3 regions of the Streptomyces sp. NPDC003036 genome follow, and region 2 is predicted to be linked to each of the others. Evidence: riboswitches for the same ligand, from Rfam matches in the RefSeq annotation. Region 2 holds a riboswitch; each other region holds the start of a gene.

Region 1 (3,264 bases), on a different contig from region 2:
CCCGACAGCACGGCGGGCCCGTCGTCGTAGGCGAATCCCGCACCGACCAGTTCCACGACGGCGTCACGATTCATGGCAGGAACCTTTCGAGTACGAGGGTGGCGGCGACGAGCCCCGCCAGCAGGGCGCCCGTCGCGGCCAGGAACCGCCGGGAGACCGCCGCCTCCGGCACCAGCACGCGCAGCGTGCCGTCGTAACCGCGCCCGGCCAGCCCGGTCTGGAGCCGCGCCGCCCGGTCGAAGGCGCGGACGAACGCCGTCGCGCCGAGCCCCGCCAAGGACCGCCAGGCGGCCGCCCGGCTGGTCAGCCCGAGTCGCGCCGCCTGCGCTTCCCGGATCCGCCGCACGGCGTCCAGCAGCAGGAAACTGATCCGGTACATCACCAGCGCCACATCCACCACCGGCGCCGGCACTCCTGCCCGCACCAGCCGGGGCAGCACGTCCGAGACCGGCGTCGTGAACGCGAACAGCAGCACCCCGAGCGACGCCGCCGACGTCCGCAGCAGCAGCTGCCCGGCGTGCACCGGACCGTCCGGCGCGAGCGCCACCCACCCTTCCGGACCGCCGACCTGGAACAGCAGCGGCACCGCGCCCGTGACGCAGAAGCCCAGCGGCACGCGGAACGCCCGCCACAGCTGCCGGCGCCCGACACCGGCCGGGCCCAGCAGCACGGCGAGGGTGGCGGCGGCCACCAGCACGGCCCCCGGCCACGGCGGCAGACAGATCGCGAGGACCGTCAGACCGAAGCCGAGCACGGCCTTCTCGCACGGGTGACGGCGGCGCCAGCGACTGCTGTGCGCCGCCGCGTCGATCGGCAGCACCGGCGGCTACTCGGCCGTCGTCTCGGCGACTTCGGCCGTGCGGGCGGTGTCGGCGGTACGGCTGGTGCCGGCAGTAGCGGGAACGGCCCCGGTACGGTCCAGTGCCCGCGCCTCACCCTGCCTGCGGCCGCGCCGCAGCCCGAAGTAGTACGCCAGCACGCCCGCGCCGATCGCGGCCTGGAGCGCGAAGAGCGCCGACTCGATCTCACCGGACGGCGGCTCGTACAGCGGGCTGAACCACGGCTCGTAGTCCGGATCCAGCTCGGTGATGGCGGTCTCGGCCTGCGCGTCCGCGCCCGTGAACGGCTCCTCCTTGTGGTCGCCCATGCCCAGCGCGAGCGGAAGCACGGCGAGGGCCACGACGACGAGGAGCAGCAGCGTGTTGATCCTGGCGTTACGGCTCATCGCGCCACGGCCTCCTTCTTCACGGGGTGCGCCGGCAGCACACCGAGGCGGGCCAGATCGCCCTTGCTGGACTGCGTCAGCAGCCGCATCACCAGCACGGTGAGCAGGCCCTCGCTCACGGCCAGCGGAAGCTGCGTGACGGCGAAGATCCCGCCGAACTTCGCCAGCGCCCCGGCGAAGCCGCTCGCCGGGTCGGGGAACGCCAGCGCCAGCTGCACGCTGGTGACGCAGTACGTGGACAGGTCGGCGACGAACGCCCCGAAGAACACGCTCACCATCAGCGGCACGTCGAAGCGGCGCAGCAGCCAGTACGTCCCGAAACCGGCCCACGGCCCGACGACCGCCATCGAGAAGGCGTTGGCGCCCAGCGTGGTGAGCCCGCCGTGCGCCAGCAGCAGCGCCTGGAAGAGGAGCGTGATGGTACCGAGCACCGCCATGATCGGCGGCCGGAACAGGATCGCGCCCAGCCCCGTCCCGGTCGGATGGGAGCAACTGCCCGTCACGGAGGGCAGCTTCAGAGCGGACAGGACGAAGGTGAAGGCACCGGACGCGCCGAGCAGGAGAGTCGATTCGGGATGGGCCTTGACCTCGCGGGTCAGGGCCCGGACGCCATGGGCGACGAAAGGGGCGGCGGCGACGGTCCAGGCGACCGCGTGCACAGGGGGCAGGTACCCCTCGGCGATATGCATGATGTGGGAGACCCTCTCCAGCACCTCGTGGATGGACAACGCGCCCTGGCCGGTCTCCTGGCTGACGGGTCATGCAACGCCGCGGCTCCGCCTTCCCGGACACCACGGTCTCCCGTGGGGTTCCAGTGGCTTCCCGGGGTGGTTTCCCCGGAAGTGGAGCCGGACTTCCCGATCACAGTGGCGAGGGCCGCACCGGTACCGCACCGGTTTCCCGTACACCAAGGCCCTGCGACACTAGTGCGTTGACCAGGTACATCACAACCCGTCCCGCACGCGGTCACTCCTTGCGATAGCCGTACGCCTCCGACGCGGCCGCCACCACGGCCTCCAGGTCGCCGCCCGCCGAGGCGGTGACCACGGCCGCCACCGCGCCCTCCACGAACGGCGCGTCGACCAGCCGTGTGCCCTCGGGAAGCTCGTCGCCCTCCGCCAGCAGCGCCTTCACCGTCAGTACGGCGCTGCCGAGGTCGACCAGGACGGCCACGCCCGCCCCGGCGTCGACCGACGCCGCCGCCCCGGCGATCAGCTCGGCGCTGGTGCCGAGCCCGCCGTCCGCGGTGCCGCCCGCGGCGGCCACGGGCGCGGTCCCGCCGCCGCCCGCCAGGCCCCTGGCCAGCTCGGCCACGGACGACGCGACCGCCGCGCTGTGCGACACGAGGACGATGCCCACGCGCCCGCCCGCGCCCGCGCCCCCGCTCACCGGGCGGCCTCCGCTTCCCGCAGCGCCGCGATCAGCAGCGCCGAGGACGCCGCGCCCGGGTCCTGGTGCCCGATGCTGCGCTCTCCGAGATAGCTGGCCCTGCCCTTGCGGGCCTGCATCGGTACGGTCCCGAGGGCGCCCTCCTCGGCCGCCCGCGCCGCCGCGGCGAACGCCTCTCCCGGCGGGGCGGTGCCGAGCGCCTCGACGGCCGGCTCCAGTGCGTCGAGCATCGTCTTGTCCCCGGCCTTCGCCCCGCCGAGCTGCGCCACCGCGGCCGCGCCCGCGCGCAGCGCCTCGGCCAGCGCGGCGGGAGTCACCTCGGCGGCGTCGCCCAGCTCCTTGCCGGCGCGCCGTAGCAGCGTCCCGTACAGCGGCCCCGACGCCCCACCCACGGTCGAGATCAGCTGCCGCCCGGCGAGCACGAGCACCGCGCCGGGAGTCGCGGGCGGCTCCTTGTCCAGCACCTCGGCCACCGCCGCGAACCCGCGCCGCAGGTTGGCCCCGTGGTCGGCGTCGCCGATGGCCGAGTCCAGCTCGGTGAGCCGGTCCGCCTCGCGCTCCACGGCCGCCGCGGCGGCCGCCATCCAGCGCCGGAAGAACTCCGTGTCGAGCGTCACGGGCATCACGGTCCTCACATCCCCCATCGCAGA
Region 2 (3,264 bases):
TGACCGAGCCGAGGTTGCAGACGGCGGTCTCGCCGTCGTTCGTCACCTCGATGATCTCGGTGCAGAGGTTGGAGGAGTGGACGACCGCGCCGGGCTCGGCGGTCTGGTTGGCCGTACGGTTCGAGGCGTCCTTGAACGTCATCCAGCCGTTGCCGGTCTGGGCCAGGGTCCGCATCATCCGCCCGTACAGGTCACGGGCCGGCATGGTCTTGCGGGCGAGACCCTTGGCCTCGGCGGCGCGGTACGCGGCGTCGAACTCGTCGCCCCACAGGTCGACCAGCTCGGGCACGTCCGACGGCGAGAACAGGGACCACTCGGCGTCGGCGTTGACCCGGCGCATGAACTCGTCCGGGATCCAGTGCGCGAGGTTGAGGTTGTGGGTGCGCCGGGCGTCCTCGCCCGTGTTGTCGCGCAGCTCCAGGAACTCCTCGATGTCCGCGTGCCACGTCTCCAGGTACACGGCGGCCGCGCCCTTGCGCCGCCCGCCCTGGTTCACGGCCGCGACCGAGGCGTCGAGGGTCTTCAGGAACGGCACGATGCCGTTGGAGTGCCCGTTCGTGCCCCGGATCAGCGAACCGCGGGCGCGGATGCGCGAGTACGACAGGCCGATGCCGCCCGCGTGCTTCGACAGCCGCGCCACCTGGTGGTAGCGGTCGTAGAGGGAGTCCAGCTCGTCCAGCGGCGAGTCCAGGAGGTAGCACGACGACATCTGCGGATGGCGCGTACCGGAGTTGAAGAGCGTGGGGGAGGAGGGCAGGTAGTCGAGGCGGCTCATCAGGCCGTACAGCGCGGCGACCTCGTCCAGGGCGCGCACGCTGTCGTCCTCGGCCAGCCCGCAGGCGACCCGCAGCATGAAGTGCTGCGGCGTCTCGATCACCTTGCGCGTGATCGGATGCCGGAGCAGATAGCGCGAGTAGAGCGTGCGCAGCCCGAAGTAGCCGAACCGGTCGTCGGCCGCCGGATCGACCAGCCCGTCCAGCCGCTCGCGGTGTACGCGGACGAACGCGGCGGTGCGGTCGGCGATCAGCCCCTCGCGGTGGCCCACGGCGACGGACCCGGAGAAGGACGTGACCCCCTGCGAGGCCGCCTCCGCCGCGATGCCGATGGTCAGCAGCCGGGCCGCGAGCCGCGAGTACGCCGGGTCCTCGGCGATCAGGCCGGCGGCCGCCTCGGTGGCGAGCTCCCGCAGCTCCGCCTCGTCCGATCCGGCGTGCCGGCCGCGCAGCGCGGCGGCGGCGACCCGGCCGGGGTCGGTGTCGGGCAGGTCGGCGGTCAGGTCGGTCAGGGTGCGGAGCAGTACGGTCCCGGGACCGTCGCTCGTGTCGTTCCCGTCGCTCTGGCTCGCTGACACCGGATCGGCTGGCGCGATGGTCACGTGGGGCTCTCCCTCGCTCGGCTCGGGGCCACCGGCGGCGCGGGCAGGGGAGCGGGGCGCCACCGGGCACAGGGGCGCACGAATCCGCGTCCACCGGCCCACTCCGCGAGGCCCGGACGTCTGGGCACCCGGACCGGACGGCCGGGCGCGCTGTCGGCAGGTGCTCGGACTCGTGGAGGCACAAAGGCACACCAACACACCGTTGCGGGACAGTTCCGGATTCGCACCGGATTCCCCTGCGGCGACAGCGAGATGAGCATACATGTGGGGGGCGGTCGCTGGACCACCCCCCACATCTTGTGTCGGCCGACACAAGTCACGCTGTTACAGCGGTAGCGCGTATGTGTGCAGCGTGACCCCCGGAACCGGCACCCAGTCGCGCTCCGGGGTCCGTACGAACCCCAGCCGCTCGTACACGCGGTGCGCGGTCCGCATCGCCTGCTGCGAGGAGAGCACCACCCGGCGGCAGCCGTCCGCCGCCCGCGCCCGCTCGACGCACGCCCGGACGAGCGCCTCCCCGGCGCCGCGCCGCCGGTCCGCCCGCGCGACCGCGAGCATCCGGATCTCGGCCTCGCCGTCGCCGGCCAGCTCGGCGAGGGGCCCGCCGCCCGCGGTGAACGTCACGCCGCCCAGCAGCCGCTCGGCCTGCTGCACGGCGCCCGGCTCCACGGCGCCTCGCTCCACGGCCACGAGGACCTCGGCCTCGGCGGCCCGGCGGGCCACGTCCCGCAGTTCGATCAGATACTCGTCGCTGTCGGCGAAGGCCAGCAGCCCGTCGCCGAGGTACGCCTGCGCCGTGAGCTCGCCCAGCGCCTCGTACTCCTCCGGCCGTACCGCCCTGATGGTGATGTCCATGGGGTCAGAGTGCACAAGAACGGGCCGCCGCGCTTCCGCTGGGGAAGCGTGACGGCCCGTCGTACGCGGATGGGTCAGTGGTGCGGCCTCAGTGGCCGGAGCCCGCCGTGGCCTTGGGGAGCTCGACCTGGACGCCCGGGTCGCCCGCGTCCGCCGTGTAGTCCTCCGGCGACGTCTCGTCGATGCCCTCCGGAGCCTTGACGGCCTTGAGGACGAAGGTGAGGACGACCACGACCAGGACGTTGAGGACGAACGCCGTCAGGCCGATGTAGCCGATCTCGCCGATGCCGGGGATCTCGGCGGACGAGCCGCCGAAATGCTTCTGGGTCGGGCTCGCGACGCCGTACGCGGCGGCCGTGCCGTAGACCATGCCGACCGCCCAGCCGGCGAGCAGCGCCCAGCGGTGGAACCAGCGGGTGAACAGGCCGCCCACCAGCGCCGGCAGGGTCTGGAGGATCCAGATGCCGCCCAGCAGCTGGAAGTTGATGGCGACGGTCTTGTCCATGGTGAGGACGAAGGCCAGGGCGCCGACCTTCACCAGCAGCGACACCAGCTTGGACACCTTCGTCTCCTGCTCCGGGGTGGCGTCCGGCTTCAGGAAGTCCTTGTAGATGTTGCGGGTGAAGAGGTTGGCCGCGGCGATGGACATGATGGCCGCGGGGACCAGCGCGCCGATGCCGATGGCCGCGAAGGCGACGCCCGCGAACCAGTCCGGGAACATGTTCTCGAACAGCTGCGGGATGGCCAGCTGGCCGTTCTGCACCTTCACGCCCGCCGCGATCGCCATGAAGCCGAGCAGCGCCAGCAGACCCAGCATCAGCGAGTACAGCGGCAGGATCGTGGTGTTGCGGCGGATCACGTCACGGCTGCGCGAGGAGAGCGTCGCCGTGATCGAGTGCGGGTACATGAAGAGCGCCAGCGCCGAGCCGAGCGCGAGGGTCGCGTACCCCCACTGGCCCATCTCGCCCGGCACCAGGGCACCGCGCGGCTTGTCGGTCGCCGGGTTGATCTGCGCGTACGCCTCGCCCGCCTTG
Region 3 (3,264 bases), on a different contig from region 2:
TGGTAGATCGCGATCGGGTTCTCGCCGAAGCCGCGCGGCGGCTGGATGAGGATGAGGAGGTTCCCACGCCGCAGGGCGGCGAGGACGATGTCGCCCTCGGGGTTGCGGGAGCGGTCGAGGAACATCTCGCCGGGCGGCGGGCCCCAGTGCTGCTCGACGCTCTCGCGCAGCTCCTCGGGGAGCGTGGCGTACCAGCGCTTGTAGTCGGCGGCCGGGATGCGCACCGGGTTGCGGGCGAGCTGCTCCTCGGTGAGCCACTCCTGGTCGTGGCCGCCGGCCTCGATGAGCGCGTAGATCAGCTCGTCGCCGTCGCCGGAGGCCAGGCCGGGGACTTCCTCCGTACCGAAGTCGTAGCCCTCCTCGCGCAGGCGGCGCAGCAGCGCGACGGCGGAGGCGGGGGTGTCGAGGCCGACGGCGTTGCCGATGCGGGAGTGCTTGGTGGGGTACGCGGAGAGGACCAGCGCCAGGCGCTTGTCGGCGTTCGGGATGTGGCGCAGGCGGGCGTGGCGTACGGCGATCCCGGCGACGCGCGCGGCGCGCTCGGCGTCGGCGACGTACGCGGGCAGGCCGTCGGCGTCGATCTCCTTGAAGGAGAACGGCACGGTGATGAGGCGCCCGTCGAACTCGGGGACCGCGACCTGGCTGGCGGCGTCGAGCGGCGAGAGCCCCTCGTCGTTCTCCTCCCAGGCGGAGCGCGGACTTGTCAGGCACAGGGCCTGGAGGATGGGGACGTCGAGCGCGGCGAGCGCGCCCGCGTCCCAGGACTCGTCGTCGCCGCCCGCCTGCGCCTCGGCGGGCTTGGTGCCGCCGGCGGCGAGGACGGTGGTGATGACGGCGTCGGCGGTGCGCAGGGTGTCCAGCAGCTCGGGCTCGGGGGCCCGCAGGGACGCCACGTAGAGGGGGAGGGCCTGGCCGCCCGCGTCCTCGATGGCGTCGCACAGGGTGTGGACGAACGCGGTGTTCCCGCTCATGTGGTGCGCGCGGTAGTACAGCACCGCGACGGTCGGGCCGGTGGTGGTGCGGTTCTCGCGCTCCAGGGGGCCCCAGGTGGGCGCGGCGGCCGGCGGCTCGAAGCCGTGGCCGGTGAGGAGGACCGTGTCGGACAGGAAGCGGGCGAGCTGCTCCAGGTTGTCCGGGCCGCCGTGGGCGAGGTAGGCGTGGGCCTCGGCCGCGATGCCGATGGGGACGGTGGAGGTCTCCATCAGCTGGGCGTCAGGGGCCTGTTCGCCGGTGAGCACGACCAGCGGCTTGCCGGTCTCCCTCAGCGTCTGAAGGCCGTCCTCCCAGGCGCGGATGCCGCCGAGGAGGCGTACGACGACGAGGTCGGCGCCGTCGAGGAGGTTGGGGAGGTCGTCCAGCAGGAGCCGGGCGGGGTTGGCGAACCGGTACGCGACCGGGCCCCCGGCCGCGCGGGCGCTCAGCAGGTCGGTGTCGGAGTGCGACAGCAGCAGGATCACAGCGTGCCGGGCCTTCCTCGGGGTGTCCTCGCCCCGGGTGGTCGTGGGTGGCGGGAGTTCCTGACTCGTCCGTTGTCTCCGTTGCCGGCGGACTCACAGTGGCGGGACCGCGCCGGATTCCCACCGGGCTTCCTCCCTAGGGCCCTGGGACCCTGTGCCGTCTGCATAGTAGAGGCTGCGCGTATGCTCGCCGCCATGCCGCCCAGCTCACCAATGCCTCAGGACCGGGGCGAAGCTCACATACGGGACCGTGGACCGGACCGTGTACGTGACCGTGGTGACGCGTGCCCCGGTGCGCTGCGGCTGCACCGGGCCGACGACGGCGCGCTGGCCCGACTCCGCCTGCCTACAGGTGTATTGACACCGCATCAGGTGTTGGTATTGGCCGAGACGGCGGACCGGCTCGGTGACGGGCACCTCTCCCTCACCTCGCGCGGCAACCTCGAACTGCGGGGCCTCGGCGAGGGCTGCGGGCTCGGGCTGGCCGAGCTGCTGCGGGACGCCGGGCTGCTGCCGGACTCCGAACGGCACGAGCGCGTACGGAACATGGTCGTCTCGCCGCTCGCGGGCGCGGAGGTGCGGGCGTGGTCCGTGCGCCTGGACGCGCTGCTGTGCGCCGAGGAGTGGACGCTGGAGCTGTCCGGCCGCTTCCTGTTCGCCGTGGACGACGGCCGGGGGGACGTGGCGGCGCTGGCCCCGGATGTGACGTTGCTCGCAGAGCCGTCGCGTACCGCTTTGGCACGTACCGCTTTGGTACGTGTCGGACGTGCGGCCTACCGCGTCGCGGGCGCCGACGCGCCGCGGGCCGCGCTGGCGGCGGCGGAGGCGTTCCTCGCGGCGGCCCGGGAGGCGGGCACGGGCGCGTGGCGGGTGCGGGAGCTGCCGACGGGGCAGGACGTGGACGTGGCGGGACACCTGCGGCGGGCGTCGATCGCGGCGGAGCACGTACCGGATGCGGTGCTTCCGGCGGGTGGCGCCCTCGCCCCCGGGCTGATCGGCGCCTCGCCGCCGGGGGTCTCGGTCCTGGCCCGGCTGGGCCGGGTGACGACCGCGCAGTTCCGCGCGCTGCTGCCGGCCGAGGAGGTGCGCGTCACGCCGTGGCGCGGCTTCGTCCTGCCGGGCTTCCCGGACCGGGCGGCGGCCGAGGAGCGGCTGCACGCCCTGGACCGGGCCGGATTCATCACTCGCGCCGACTCGCCGTGGGTTGGCGTGACCGCCTGCACCGGCCGTCCCGGCTGCGCGAAGTCCCTGGCCGACGTACGGGCGGACGCGCGCCCGATGGCGGTGGACGGCGGCCTGCCCGTCCACTGGTCGGGCTGCGCGCGCCGGTGCGGACACCCGCAGGGCGCGTGGGTGGATGTGGTGGCGACCGCCGAAGGCGCGTACCAGACGACCGTACAAAAACCGACAGGATGAGCGAGAGCAGAGTGTTCGACTACGAGAAGGACGGGGCGGAGATCTACCGCCAGTCCTTTGCCACGATCCGCGCCGAGGCGGATCTCGCGGGTCTCCCCGCCGACGTCAGCCAGGTCGCCGTGCGGATGATCCACGCCTGCGGCATGGTCGACCTCGTCCGCGACCTCGCCTACACGCCGGACGTCGTCGCCCGCGCCCGTGAGGCGCTGCGCGCCGGGGCGCCGATCCTCTGCGACGCGCAGATGGTCGCGAGCGGCGTCACGCGCAAGCGGCTGCCCGCCGGCAACGACGTGATCTGCACCCTCTCCGACCCATCCGTGCCGGCCCTCGCCGCCGAGCTGGGCACCACGCGCAGCGCGGCCGCGCTGGAGCTGTGGCGCGACCGCCTGGA

What was found. Region 2 has a riboswitch for cobalamin ahead of ABZX67_RS21685 (ribonucleoside-diphosphate reductase subunit alpha). Riboswitches for the same ligand answer to the same signal wherever they lie in the genome.
Region 1: linked by a shared signal. The riboswitch ahead of ABZX67_RS14890 (energy-coupling factor ABC transporter permease) and the one ahead of ABZX67_RS21685 (ribonucleoside-diphosphate reductase subunit alpha) in region 2 are both predicted to bind cobalamin.
Region 3: linked by a shared signal. The riboswitch ahead of cobN (cobaltochelatase subunit CobN) and the one ahead of ABZX67_RS21685 (ribonucleoside-diphosphate reductase subunit alpha) in region 2 are both predicted to bind cobalamin.

What each region holds. Positions count from the first base shown of each region.
Region 1 is NZ_JBEXNO010000017.1:33,542-36,805, reverse strand. It holds gene ABZX67_RS14905 (ATP-binding cassette domain-containing protein) at 1-74, opposite strand, end outside; gene cbiQ (cobalt ECF transporter T component CbiQ) at 71-820, opposite strand; gene ABZX67_RS14895 (energy-coupling factor ABC transporter substrate-binding protein) at 827-1,225, opposite strand; gene ABZX67_RS14890 (energy-coupling factor ABC transporter permease) at 1,222-1,914, opposite strand; cobalamin riboswitch at 1,944-2,180, opposite strand; gene ABZX67_RS14885 (PTS fructose transporter subunit IIA) at 2,192-2,614, opposite strand; gene dhaL (dihydroxyacetone kinase subunit DhaL) at 2,611-3,237, opposite strand; gene dhaK (dihydroxyacetone kinase subunit DhaK) at 3,246-3,264, opposite strand, start outside.
Region 2 is NZ_JBEXNO010000029.1:31,923-35,186, reverse strand. It holds gene ABZX67_RS21685 (ribonucleoside-diphosphate reductase subunit alpha) at 1-1,375, opposite strand, end outside; cobalamin riboswitch at 1,513-1,678, opposite strand; gene ABZX67_RS21680 (GNAT family N-acetyltransferase) at 1,700-2,230, opposite strand; gene mctP (monocarboxylate uptake permease MctP) at 2,319-3,264, opposite strand, start outside.
Region 3 is NZ_JBEXNO010000036.1:53,697-56,960, forward strand. It holds gene cobN (cobaltochelatase subunit CobN) at 1-1,457, opposite strand, end outside; cobalamin riboswitch at 1,493-1,628, opposite strand; gene ABZX67_RS24690 (cobalamin biosynthesis protein CobG) at 1,671-2,873, shown strand; gene ABZX67_RS24695 (precorrin-8X methylmutase) at 2,870-3,264, shown strand, end outside.